Regions from separate parts of the Ensifer sp. KUDG1 genome, predicted to be linked through region 1. Evidence: riboswitches for the same ligand, from Rfam matches in the RefSeq annotation. Region 1 holds a riboswitch; the other holds the start of a gene.
What was found. Region 1 has a riboswitch for cobalamin ahead of M2267_RS29805 (CbtB domain-containing protein). Riboswitches for the same ligand answer to the same signal wherever they lie in the genome.

Region 1 (5,880 bases):
ACATAGCCGGCCCGCTGGATGCGGGCCTCGTCGAGATCCATCGAGCCGGACATGTCGACCGCCAGGATCAGTTCGACGTCGACATTCGTCGCCTCGGCGGTCGATGGGCTCGGGCCACCACTCAATGAAAGGAGTAACGCCAACACGCTCAACATCGCTTCAACCAGTCATTGCGCGGTCAGATTAGAAGACTGTAACACAAGATTGGATTTCGGCGACCGTTTGGGTGTAGTTGGCCTTCACTAAAGAGTGATTTTGCCGGGTCATGCATGAGCCCGGATGCCGACCGGGAAAGGCGGGATGCAGCAGCGAAGCGAAAATACCGAGCGATTTCAGATCGATCGATTGCAGCAGGCGGCGTTCGGCTATTTCCTCGAACATTCCGATCCGGTCACCGGGCTGATCGCCGACACCGCGTTGGCGGGCGCGCCGGCGAGCATCGCTGCGACCGGCTTCGGCCTTTCCTGCTACCCGATCGGCGTCGAGCGCGGCTGGCTTTCGCGCGGCGATGCGGCGCGGCGCGTGGTGGCGACCCTGCGCTTCCTTGCCCAAAGCCCGCAGTCCCGCCACCGGCAGGCGACCGGCTATCGCGGCTTCTACTACCACTTCCTCGACATGCGGAACGGCGAGCGCGCCTGGCAGAGCGAGCTTTCAACCGTCGATACGGCGCTGCTGATCGCCGGCGTCCTGACCGCTTCCGCCTATTTCTGTCGGGACGACGCGGTCGAAGGCGAGATCCGTGCGCTTGCCGACCGGCTCTATGCTCGGGTCGATTGGCGCTGGGCGCTCAATCGCGGCGATACGCTGACGATGGGCTGGCGGCCGCCGGGGCGGTTTTTGAAACATCGCTGGCGGGGCTACAGCGAAGCGTTGCTGCTCTATATGCTGGCACTCGGCGCGCCCGAGCATGCGATCGAACCGGAGCATTATGCGGCCTATGCCGAGGGCCATGACTGGATCCCCGTCGAGGGCCGGCCGCACCTGCATGCGGCGCCGCTCTTCATCCATCTCTTCCCGCAGGCCTGGCTCGATCTGCGCGGGCTGGCCGACCGGCCGATGCGGGAGCGGGGAACGGACTATTTCGAAAATACCCGGCGCGCCATCCAGTTGCAGCGAGACCATGCGCGCTCCAATCCCGGACACTTCGCCGGATATGGCGAGCACCTGTGGGGCCTCAGCGCCTGCCATGCGCCACGCGGCCGGCTGCGGCTTCGCGATGGGCGCCAGCAGCGGCTTTTCGGCTATGTGAACCGCGGCGCGCCCTACGGCCCTGATGACGGCACGCTCGTGCCCTGGGCGCCGCTTGCCTGCCTGCCGTTCGAGCCTGAGGCGGCGCAGGCCTCCCTCGTGCATATGGCGAAGAGTTATCCGGAACTTCTGAACGAGGGGCGCTTTCCCGGCGGCTTCAACCCGAGCCTTGATGGCGGCGGGCCGGAGGGCTGGATCGATGCGCGGGTCGTCGGTCTTGACCAGGGCCTCGTTGTCATGATGATCGAGAACTGGCGAAGCGGCCTTGTCTGGACGCTGATGCGCGGCATACCGGCGATCCGCCTCGGCCTTCAACGAGCCGGCTTCGACGATGGCTGGCTGCGGCAGGGGGAGGGTGCGCGTGGCAATCCGCCCGCATCCAGCGCCAAGGGATGAGAATGGGCGACGGAGACGGCATGCGCTTGAACGACCACCGGCCGACAGCGGAGATCGCGGCGGCATTTGCGCCGCAGGCGCTGGCCGTCGCCGACCATCTGCGTGCCCAGTTTCCGGAGGCTGCCGTCTCGCTCGGGCCGGCGGCCAGCGAATTCAGCGCGCCGGGTGACTTCTGGGCTGTGGGCAGCGCTGGCCTTGAGGCGGGGCTCGCCTATCAGGATTTCTTCGGGGTCGGCATGACCGACCGGATCCGCGCGGCGCATCTGATCGCCTTCTATAGCCGTCAGTTGAGCGTGGTCCTCGGCGCGTTCCATCTCGGCTCCGGGCTGCAGCCGGAGGTCGCCGGCATTCGTTTCGAGGATTGGGCGCGGCTTCACCGTGGTGCCGAAGTCGCGGGCAAACGCTATCATTTTCGCCTCCAGCCGCCGGCGATGGGGCGCAAGGGTGGAGAGGAGGGCGTCAGCTCTTTTGAACAGGGCTTCATCGCTCATCTGGCGCCCGTCATTGCAGTCCTGAAGGCACGGACAGGCCTCTCGAGCGGGGCGCAATGGCGGCTCGCGGCGGATGCCCTGGCTGGCGCGTTCCTCGAAATCGGCCGCGCGATCGGGGATGAGGCGCGCGGCATGGCCGAGGCGCTGGCGATCGTCAAGCGGCCCGGCTCGCGGCTCTATTCTGATGAGCTTTGCTACGAGCAGATTGCGGCTGTCGATCCGGCAAGTGGTGAATACATTTCACGCCAATACCGGATCCGCTGCGGCTGCTGTCTCTATTTCAAGACGGAGGGCGGTAGCTTCTGCGACACCTGCGTCCTGCTGGAGCCGGAGGACCGCCGCGCGCGGCTGGCGGCGCATCTCATGCAAAACGGCGGGGCCTGAACCCCGCCGTCGCTTTGGTGACGATCCGTGATCGGCGATCACTGTGCCTTGACGAAGCGCTCGTTGATGAAGCCGGAGACGACGCCGAGCACGATCCAGAAGGCGAGCGTAGTGGCGAGTGCGGCCACCGCAAACTCTGCTCCGAGCACGGCCGGAACGTTGCTGGTAATGTCGAGCGGCTGCGGCGCACCGTAGACATGGGGCGCTGCGATCAGCACGAGGCCCGCGACCTTGGAGACGATCTCCTCGCGCAGGACGACGAGATAAAGGCCGACGGCCGAAAGCGCCACCGTTGCGAGCCACCAGGTCTGGCGGTCGCCGAGTTCGGCGGCCGGAAAGCCAGGCAGTTCCGGCGGCAGGCCGATCGCCGGCAGCATGTGCACGGCAAGCCAGCCGCAGGCGCCCCAGAGCGCGCCGTTCCGAAGCGTGATCGGATAGCCGATCACCAGGCTGACGCCGGCGAGCAGCAGGCCGAAGCCGGAACCGGTGACGAGGTTCGCGATCAGCGTGCCGGAGAAGCGGCTCATGCCGAACATGATGCCGCCTTCCTCGTGCTCGCCCTCATGGGCATAGGCGGGCGTGATCGGCGACAATGCGTCGAGCAAGGCGCTAAGCGGCGACACGGCCTTGAGCGACGAATGCTGGTCGTGGTTTTCCGCGGCAGGCTGTGCCGCACCCGGCTGGGCGGCGGGCTGTTCGGTGGGGGCCGGAGCCTCGCCTTCGAATTCCTCTGCATGCAGGATCAGCGGCGTGACGCGCAATTCCTGGGCGCCGGTCATGAAGACACCGGCAATCAATCCAGCCACGATCGCGGCCAGAAGCGTTCTGACAATCATCTTGAAATCCCTCGATAACGACAAAAGCCACGCGCTGCGGCGTGGTCCTTGAGCCTTCCCATTTTGCCTGTGCTGCGGATGGCGTTCGCACGCCGGAAAAACCGGGATGCACATAAGCCGACATCCGGCTCGGGCCGGATGTGTTCAGGTCCGCAGATTGTTCGATGCGGAACGTTGTTCACGTTCCGAGGCATCGGTCAGTGGCAGGGGAAGCCGTAGGAGTGGCGGGTGTCGTGCGCCGTGTCGTGCAGCACGGCCGAGTTGGCAAGGCCGGCGCCGAAGACGAGGAATGCGCCGATGAAGAGCGCGATGACGCCAGCGGTCAGACGATCGCTGAGGGAGAGCGGGGTGCTCGAAATGGTAGACGTAGCCATGACAACCTCCGTGATGGCATCGGGAAATTCCCGGTTGGGCCCTATGCCCGCATCGAGTGGCAGGTTTCCTGGCTCACGGCGTTGGGCTCGATGCCCTCGGTCTGCCTCGCCTTCCCAGTTCGACCGCCCTCTCGCGGCCTTTCCAGTGGCTTCTTCCGGATCGCTCCGGAATGGCAGATCGACGTCGCTCTACAGTCGCGGGGTCGGCCGTGATTTGAATGCCCAGAGTGGGTCCATCCGTCACGTTCCCGTTTACTCCCGAAACGCGTTCGCGTCCCGGGAACCAATCGATCCCAGATGATTAGGATTCTGTCATGGAGTTGTCAATTGAGCCTGCGCCGCCGCGCGGTCCATCCGCGACAAAATCCTTGATGGTCATGCGCTTGTAGGCCTCGACGATCTGGTCGCCCTCGGCCCGATCGACCGAGACCGCAAGCCGCATGGTGCAGTCGCCGAGATGCATGATCAGGAAGGCGGCGCTGTCGATCTCCTCGCGCGGCGTCGCCGGCACAAGCCGGGCCCACACATCGGCAAGCAGCTTTCCGCCGGCGCGGCTTTGCGCAAGGTCGATTTCGCGCAGCGCCTTGTCGGCCTGCATCGCCGACCAGATGTCGCGCATGACCGGCTCGGCGAGGAACATCTCGTAATAGATGTCGAACAAAAGCGAGAAGGCGTCGCGCAACTCCGCGATCGAGGTCACCTTGGCCAGTTCGGCCGCGATGCACTCGTTGCAGACCGTATTGTAGCGCTCGGCGAGCGTGCGCACGATTGCCGCCTTGTCGGGGAAGTATTGGTAGAGCGAGCCAATCGAAATTCCAGCCTTTTCAGCGACTTCGCTCATGCGCATGGCGTCGCTGCCCTTTTCCTGGATGAGCGCCGTCGCGCAGGCAAGGATCTGCTCGACGCGCTCGCGGCTGCGCTTCTGGCTCGGCGTCCGGCGCAGCGCAGGCTCGTCGTCGGCGGGAAGCGTGGCGGGACTTGCATCTGGAATCATGAGTAATGCTCACATTTTGACTTGACTCCTAAAATACGAGGATTTATCACATTTGCAAATGTGAGAGATACTCATGTTTGTTGGTGGAACCTCAGGAGGAAACGATGTCTCAGAAAATCACACTGGTTTTGGGCGGTACCGGCAAGACGGGGCGGCGGGTGGCCGAGCGCCTCAAGGAGCGTGGCGTGGCGGTGCGCATCGGCGCCCGTTCGGCGTCGCCTTCCTTCGATTGGACGGAAGAGACGACCTGGGCGCCGGTCCTTGAAAACGTCGATCGCATCTATGTCTGCTTCCAGCCGGATCTGGCGGTGCCGGGCTCCGTCGAGGTGATCGCCAAGTTCTCGAGCCTTGCCGTCAGCGCCGGCGTCAAGCGGCTGGTGCTGCTGTCGGGGCGTGGCGAGGACGAGGCGGAAGCGGCGGAGCGCGCGCTGCAGGCCTCCGGCGCCGACTGGACGGTCATCCGGGGCAGCTGGTTCTTCGAGAATTTCGACGAAGGCTTCCTCGCCGAGGGTGTCTTGAGCGGTTCCGTCTTCCTGCCCGTGGACACGGTGACCGAGCCTTTCATCAGCTGCGACGACATTGCCGACGTCGCTGTCGAAGCGCTTCTCGACGACCGCCATATCGGCAAGGTCTATTCGCTGACCGGCCCGCGGCTGATGACCTTTGCCGACGCCGTGGCCGAAATTGCCGCGGCAGCCAACCGCCCGATCTCCTATCAGGCCATCCCGATTGCCGACTTCGCGGCGCACTTGCAGGCCGACGGCGTGCCTGATGACTATGTCGAACTCATCCGCTATCTCTTCACCTCGGTGCTCGACGGGCGCAATTCAAACCTGACGTCCGATGTCGAGCATGTGCTTGGGCGGCGTCCGCGTGACTTTGCAGCCTACGCTCGGGAAACCGCAGCAACCGGTGTATGGAGTCTTGCCGCATGATCCCCCTGATCCCCGCTCTGGCGTTTGCCGCCGCGATCGGCTCCGGCCTGATGGCCGGACTGTTCTTCATCTTCTCGGTCTGCATCATGCAGGCCCTGTCGCGGCTGCCGCCGGAGCAGGGGATCGCTGCGATGAATGCGATCAATGTCGTGATCCAGAACCCGATCTTCCTCAGCGCCTTCATGGGCACGGCGCTGCTCGCCCTGGCGCTCATCGTCGTCG
Region 2 (5,880 bases), on a different contig from region 1:
AATGGTCCTTCGTGCGCGACGACCTGCCGCGGTCGGTGGTGTGCCGGCAGATCGCGCTGGCGCTCAGCGACGAAGTCAGGGACCTCGAGGCATCGGGCATCGCCATCATCCAGATCGACGAGCCGGCGCTGCGCGAGGGCCTGCCGCTCAAGGCCGCCGACCGCAAGGCCTATCTCGACTGGGCGGTGGAGTGCTTCCGCCTCAGCGCCGCCGGCGTCGGCGACGCCACCCAGATCCACACCCACATGTGCTACTCGGAGTTCAACGACATCATGCCGGCGATCGCGGCGATGGATGCCGACGTGATTTCGATCGAGACGTCGCGATCGAAGATGGAACTGCTCGGCGCGTTCACCGGAAGGGCCTATCCGAACGAGATCGGCCCGGGCGTCTACGATATCCATTCGCCGCGCGTACCGGCGGTGGATGAAATGGTGCACCTCATCGAGCGCGCGACCGAAGGGCTGACGCCGGCGCAGATCTGGGTCAACCCGGATTGCGGGCTGAAGACCCGGCGCTGGGAGGAAACCCGGCCAGCGCTTGTCAACATGGTGGCGGCGGCGCGCGCCCTGCGCCAGGCCTTCGCGGATGATCCCTACAAGGCGCTTCGCGCATGACGGACCACCCGGAAGCGGCGTCGGGGGAAACCCCGGCGCCACAGACCCTCGTCGATATCGTCTTTCCCGGCGACACCAATCATCACGGCACCCTCTTTGGGGGTGCCGCATTGGCGCTGATGGACCGGATCGCCTTCATCGTCGCCACCCGCCACGGCCGCGTTCCCTTCGTCACCGCCTCCTGCGACCGGATCGACTTTCGCGCACCCGCCCGCATCGGCCAGATCGTCAGTTTCTCTGGCCGCCCGGTGCGCGTGGGGCGACGCTCGATGGTCGTCGACGTCGAGATGGTGGCCGAAGACCTTGCGACCGGCGGCCGCGATCTTTGCTCACGCGGACAGTTCACCATGGTTGGGATGCCGCAGGACAAAGGTGCCGACTGGCGCCTTCCGCCGCTCGCCGAGCCCGCGCCGGTGGTGCCCGCGGCGGATTTCGTCGGCATGACCGACATCGTTTTTCCGGGCCAGACCAACAGCGCCGGCGCGCTCTTCGGCGGCGATGCACTCGCCCGGATGACGAAGGCGGCCTTCGTCGCCGCGACCCGGCTGACCGGCAAAGCGATGGTGCTCGCCTCCTGCAGTAGCGATTTCAAGCGGCGTGTCGCCGCCGGAACGATCGTCGATACGCTGGCGCGCGTCACCCGGACCGGACGCAGTTCCACAACGATAGACGTCGAGCTCTGGTCGGAAGAACTGCTCAGCGGCGTGCGCGTGCTGACCGTCACCGGAACTTTCGTGATGGTGGCTGTCGACAGCCGCAACCGCCCAGTTGCGGCCTTCGCCGCCTGAGCAAGCCGGGGGCGCCGCTCATGGCGCCCCCGATCCACAGGATTGATTGCGCGCCGCCATTTACTCCCCGTTATCCACACCGAAAAAGAAAAGACCTCTGCACTCCCGCCTTCAGCATATAGAACCTATTGACGCAGATTTGCGATGAACTACTATATCTAGTGTTCGAGGTTCTTCCGATTCGCAAGGATTGGGAGCTAAGACGGGAATACGGTGCGCCGGCGGGTTTCCGCCCAAGGTTATGCCGTAGCTGCCCCCGCAACTGTAGACGGCGAGCAACTGTCCGGAATTGGACCACTGAGGCATGAGGCCTCGGGAAGGTCGGGATGGAAGCTTTGACCCGTAAGCCAGGAGACCTGCCTCGAGCAACAAACGTCCACGGGCGGGGTGTCCGGAGGGGTTGGGTGCATTGCGGCAGGATGAGCCTGCCGGATCGTCTCGACGTCTCCCCGGCAGCCTGTCGAAAGCTTCGGGGTGAAGTCATGTCAGTTTCTTCCAGTTCAGATCCACCTTCTGCGGACGGGTGCGCGTTGTTGCGCGCCTGATCGAAAGGCCGCGCCCTGAAAACCCGCATCCGCGGAATTCCTGAGCGCCCGAGCAAAACGAGCCGGCCCGGTTGCGTAACCGACCTTGGGCCAGCTTGACGACGTCAACTCCGGTCGAAGCGACCGGGGAGCGATGTTTCGTGCCCGATCGCCAAGCCCACGGTTCGCGTTCGCGCGACCCGCCGATTTTTTGCGCTCATTTGCCAGACCCTCACGAGGAACCCATGTCGATCACCGTCTACAGCAAACCCGCCTGCGTCCAATGCACCGCCACCACCCGCGCGCTCGACCGTCAGGGCATCGATTATCGCATCGTCGATATCTCCGAGGATTCCGACGGTTTCGCGCTCGTGCAGGGTCTCGGCTACCGGCAGGTTCCAGTGGTCGTCGCCGGCGAACGGCATTGGGCGGGGTTCCGCCCAGACATGATCAGCGCGCTTTCCTGAGGGAGAGAAGCAATGGGGCTGATCGTCTATTTTTCCAGCCGCTCGGAAAACACCCATCGCTTCGTTGAGAAACTCGGCCTTCGCACAGCCCGCATACCGCTCAAGGAGGGTAAAGATGCGCTTACGGTCTCGGAGCCCTATGTGCTCGTCGTGCCGACCTATTGCGGCGACGATGGCCGAGGTGCCGTGCCGAAACAGGTGATCCGCTTCCTGAACGACGCGGGCAACCGCTCTCACATCCGCGGCGTGATCGCAGCGGGCAACAGCAATTTCGGCGCGACCTACGGGATCGCCGGCGACGTGATCTCGGCCAAATGCCGGGTGCCCTTTCTCTACCGGTTCGAGCTGCTCGGAACCGACGAGGACGTCGCCAATGTCAAAAACGGGATGGAACGATTTTGGACGTCACAACACTCGAACGCCCCTTGAAGGCGACGGAAGCGGCGCTGGATTACCACGCGCTGAACGCGATGCTGAACCTCTACGACGAGGAGGGGAAGATCCAGCTCGACAAGGACCGGCAGGCGGCGAAGCAATACTTCCTCCAGCACGTCAACCAGAACACGGTCTTCTTCCATAACCTGCGGGAAAAGCTCGATTACCTGGTGACCGAGGGCTACTACGAGCAGGAAGTGCTGGACCAGTATTCGTTCAACTTCGTGCGCGATCTCTACGACCACGCCTATTCGAAGAAGTTCCGTTTCCCGACCTTCCTCGGCGCCTTCAAATATTACACGTCCTATACGCTCAAAACCTTCGACGGAAAGCGCTACCTGGAACGCTACGAAGACCGCGTCTGCATGGTGGCGATGGCCTTGGCGCGCGGCAACGAGGCGCTTGCCCGCGATCTCGTCGACGAGATCATTTCCGGCCGTTTCCAGCCGGCGACGCCGACCTTCCTCAATGCCGGCAAAAAGAGCCGTGGCGAGCTCGTCTCCTGCTTTCTGCTGAGGATCGAGGACAACATGGAGAGCATCGGCCGCGCCATCAATTCGGCGCTACAGCTTTCCAAGCGCGGCGGCGGCGTGGCGCTGTCGCTCACCAACATCCGCGAGATGGGCGCTCCGATCAAGCAGATCGAGAACCAGTCATCCGGCGTCATCCCGGTCATGAAGCTGCTCGAGGATAGTTTCTCCTACGCCAACCAGCTTGGCGCGCGCCAGGGCGCGGGCGCTGTCTACCTGCATGCCCACCACCCCGACATCATGCGCTTCCTCGATACCAAGCGCGAAAATGCCGACGAGAAGATCCGCATCAAGACGCTGTCGCTCGGCGTCGTCATCCCCGACATCACCTTCGAGCTCGCTCGCAACAACGAGGACATGTACCTGTTCTCGCCCTATGACGTGGAGCAGGTCTATGGCGTGCCGCTCACCGAAATCTCGGTGACGGAGAAGTATCGCGAGATGGTGGAGGATGCCCGCATCCGCAAGCGCAAGATCAAGGCGCGCGACTTCTTCCAGATCATCGCCGAGATCCAGTTCGAGAGCGGCTATCCCTACATCATGTTCGAGGACACGGTGAACCGGGCAAACCCGATTGCCGGCCGCATCACCATGAGCAACCTCTGCTCGGAGATCCTGCAGGTGAGCGAGGCGAGCGAATTCAACGACGATCTCTCCTACAAGCACATGGGCAAGGACATCTCCTGCAACCTCGGCTCGCTGAACATCGCCGCTGCCATGGACAGCCCGGATTTCGGCCAGACGATCGAGACCTCGATCCGGGCACTGACAGCCGTCTCCGAAATGAGCCACATCTCGTCCGTACCCTCGATCGAAAAGGGCAACGACGACAGCCACGCGATCGGCCTCGGGCAGATGAACCTGCACGGCTATCTCGCGCGCGAGCGCATTTTCTACGGCTCCGAAGAAGGCATCGATTTCACCAACATCTATTTCTACACGGTGACCTACCACGCCATCCGCGCATCGAACCGGCTGGCGGTCGAAAAAGGCAAGAGCTTCGCCGGCTTCGAAAATTCGAAATACGCCTCTGGCGACTATTTCGACAAATACACCCAGGCCGAATGGCTGCCGGCGACCGAAAAGGTGAAGGCGCTGTTCGAGGAAGCCGGCATTGTCATCCCGACCCAGGAAGACTGGTTGGAACTGAAACGGGCAGTGATGGAAGGAGGTCTCTACAACCAGAACCTCCAGGCCGTGCCGCCGACGGGCTCGATCTCCTACATCAACCACTCGACCTCCTCGATCCACCCGATCGTCTCGAAGATCGAGATCCGCAAGGAAGGCAAGATCGGCCGCGTCTACTACCCGGCCGCCTTCATGACCAACGACAATCTCGAATACTACCAGGACGCCTACGAGATCGGCCCGGAGAAGATCATCGACACCTATGCGGCGGCCACCCAGCACGTCGACCAGGGCCTGTCGCTGACGCTGTTCTTCCGCGACACGGCGACGACCCGCGACATCAACCGCGCCCAGATCCACGCCTGGAAGAAGGGCATCAAGACCATCTACTACATCCGCCTTCGCCAGATGGCGCTCGAGGGCACGCAGGTCCAAGGCTGCGTTTCCTGCGCGCTTTAACGCCGCGTTCCCATCAAGTGCCCCTCACCCTAGCCCTCTCCCCGCTCGCGGGGAGAGGGGACGTGCCCCACGAAACGCTGATGGATGCGTTAGGACGGTGCGGCTCGCACCTTCTCCCCGCGCGCGGGGAGAAGGTGCCGGCAGGCGGATGAGGGGCAATTCCCTCACCGCGTGGATGAGGGGCTGACACGACCCAAAAAGGCAAACCGATGAACATGCACACCAAACCCGCAAGCCGCATCCGCGCCATCAACTGGAACCGCATCGAGGACGACAAGGACCTGGAGGTCTGGAACCGGCTCACCGGCAATTTCTGGCTGCCGGAAAAAGTGCCGCTCTCCAACGACATTTCCTCCTGGGCGACGCTTAAATCCGAGGAGCAGACGCTGACGATCCGCGTCTTCACCGGCCTCACCTTGCTCGACACGATCCAGAACGGCGTCGGCGCCGTCAGACTGATGGAGGATGCGGCCACGCCGCACGAGGAGGCGGTGCTTTCCAACATCTCCTTCATGGAGGCGGTGCACGCGCGCTCCTATTCCTCGATCTTCTCGACGCTCTGCCTGACGCCTGACGTCGACGACGCCTATCGCTGGTCGGAGGAAAACGAGTTCCTGCAGAAGAAGTCGGCGCTGATCATGGCGGAGTATTCCTCCGGCGATCCCTTGAAGAAGAAGGTCGCCAGCGTCTTTCTCGAGAGCTTCCTGTTTTATTCCGGCTTCTACCTGCCGATGTACTGGTCGAGCCGCGCCAAGCTCACCAACACCGCCGACATGATCCGCCTCATCATTCGCGACGAGGCGGTGCATGGCTACTATATCGGCTACAAATTCCAGCGCGCTTTGGAGCGTCTGAGCGAGGAGCGCCGCCAGGAGATCAAGGATTTCGCCTTCGACCTGCTGCTCGAACTCTATGACAACGAGGCGAAATAC

Region 2: another riboswitch for cobalamin. It lies ahead of nrdH (glutaredoxin-like protein NrdH); the one in region 1 lies ahead of M2267_RS29805 (CbtB domain-containing protein).

Annotation. Positions count from the first base shown of each region.
Region 1 is NZ_JBNDIG010000019.1:16,693-22,572, forward strand. Features, by position in the region: gene M2267_RS29785 (DUF1194 domain-containing protein) at 1-155, opposite strand, end outside; gene M2267_RS29790 (glucoamylase family protein) at 301-1,644, shown strand; gene M2267_RS29795 (ferric iron reductase) at 1,665-2,519, shown strand; gene M2267_RS29800 (CbtA family protein) at 2,558-3,355, opposite strand; gene M2267_RS29805 (CbtB domain-containing protein) at 3,553-3,729, opposite strand; cobalamin riboswitch at 3,771-4,032, opposite strand; gene M2267_RS29810 (TetR family transcriptional regulator) at 4,031-4,723, opposite strand; gene M2267_RS29815 (NAD(P)H-binding protein) at 4,828-5,658, shown strand; gene M2267_RS29820 (DUF1772 domain-containing protein) at 5,655-5,880, shown strand, end outside.
Region 2 is NZ_JBNDIG010000006.1:170,351-176,230, reverse strand. Features, by position in the region: gene metE (5-methyltetrahydropteroyltriglutamate--homocysteine S-methyltransferase) at 1-617, shown strand, start outside; gene M2267_RS17130 (acyl-CoA thioesterase) at 614-1,405, shown strand; cobalamin riboswitch at 1,557-1,783, shown strand; gene nrdH (glutaredoxin-like protein NrdH) at 2,175-2,396, shown strand; gene nrdI (class Ib ribonucleoside-diphosphate reductase assembly flavoprotein NrdI) at 2,409-2,825, shown strand; gene nrdE (class 1b ribonucleoside-diphosphate reductase subunit alpha) at 2,795-4,948, shown strand; gene nrdF (class 1b ribonucleoside-diphosphate reductase subunit beta) at 5,158-5,880, shown strand, end outside.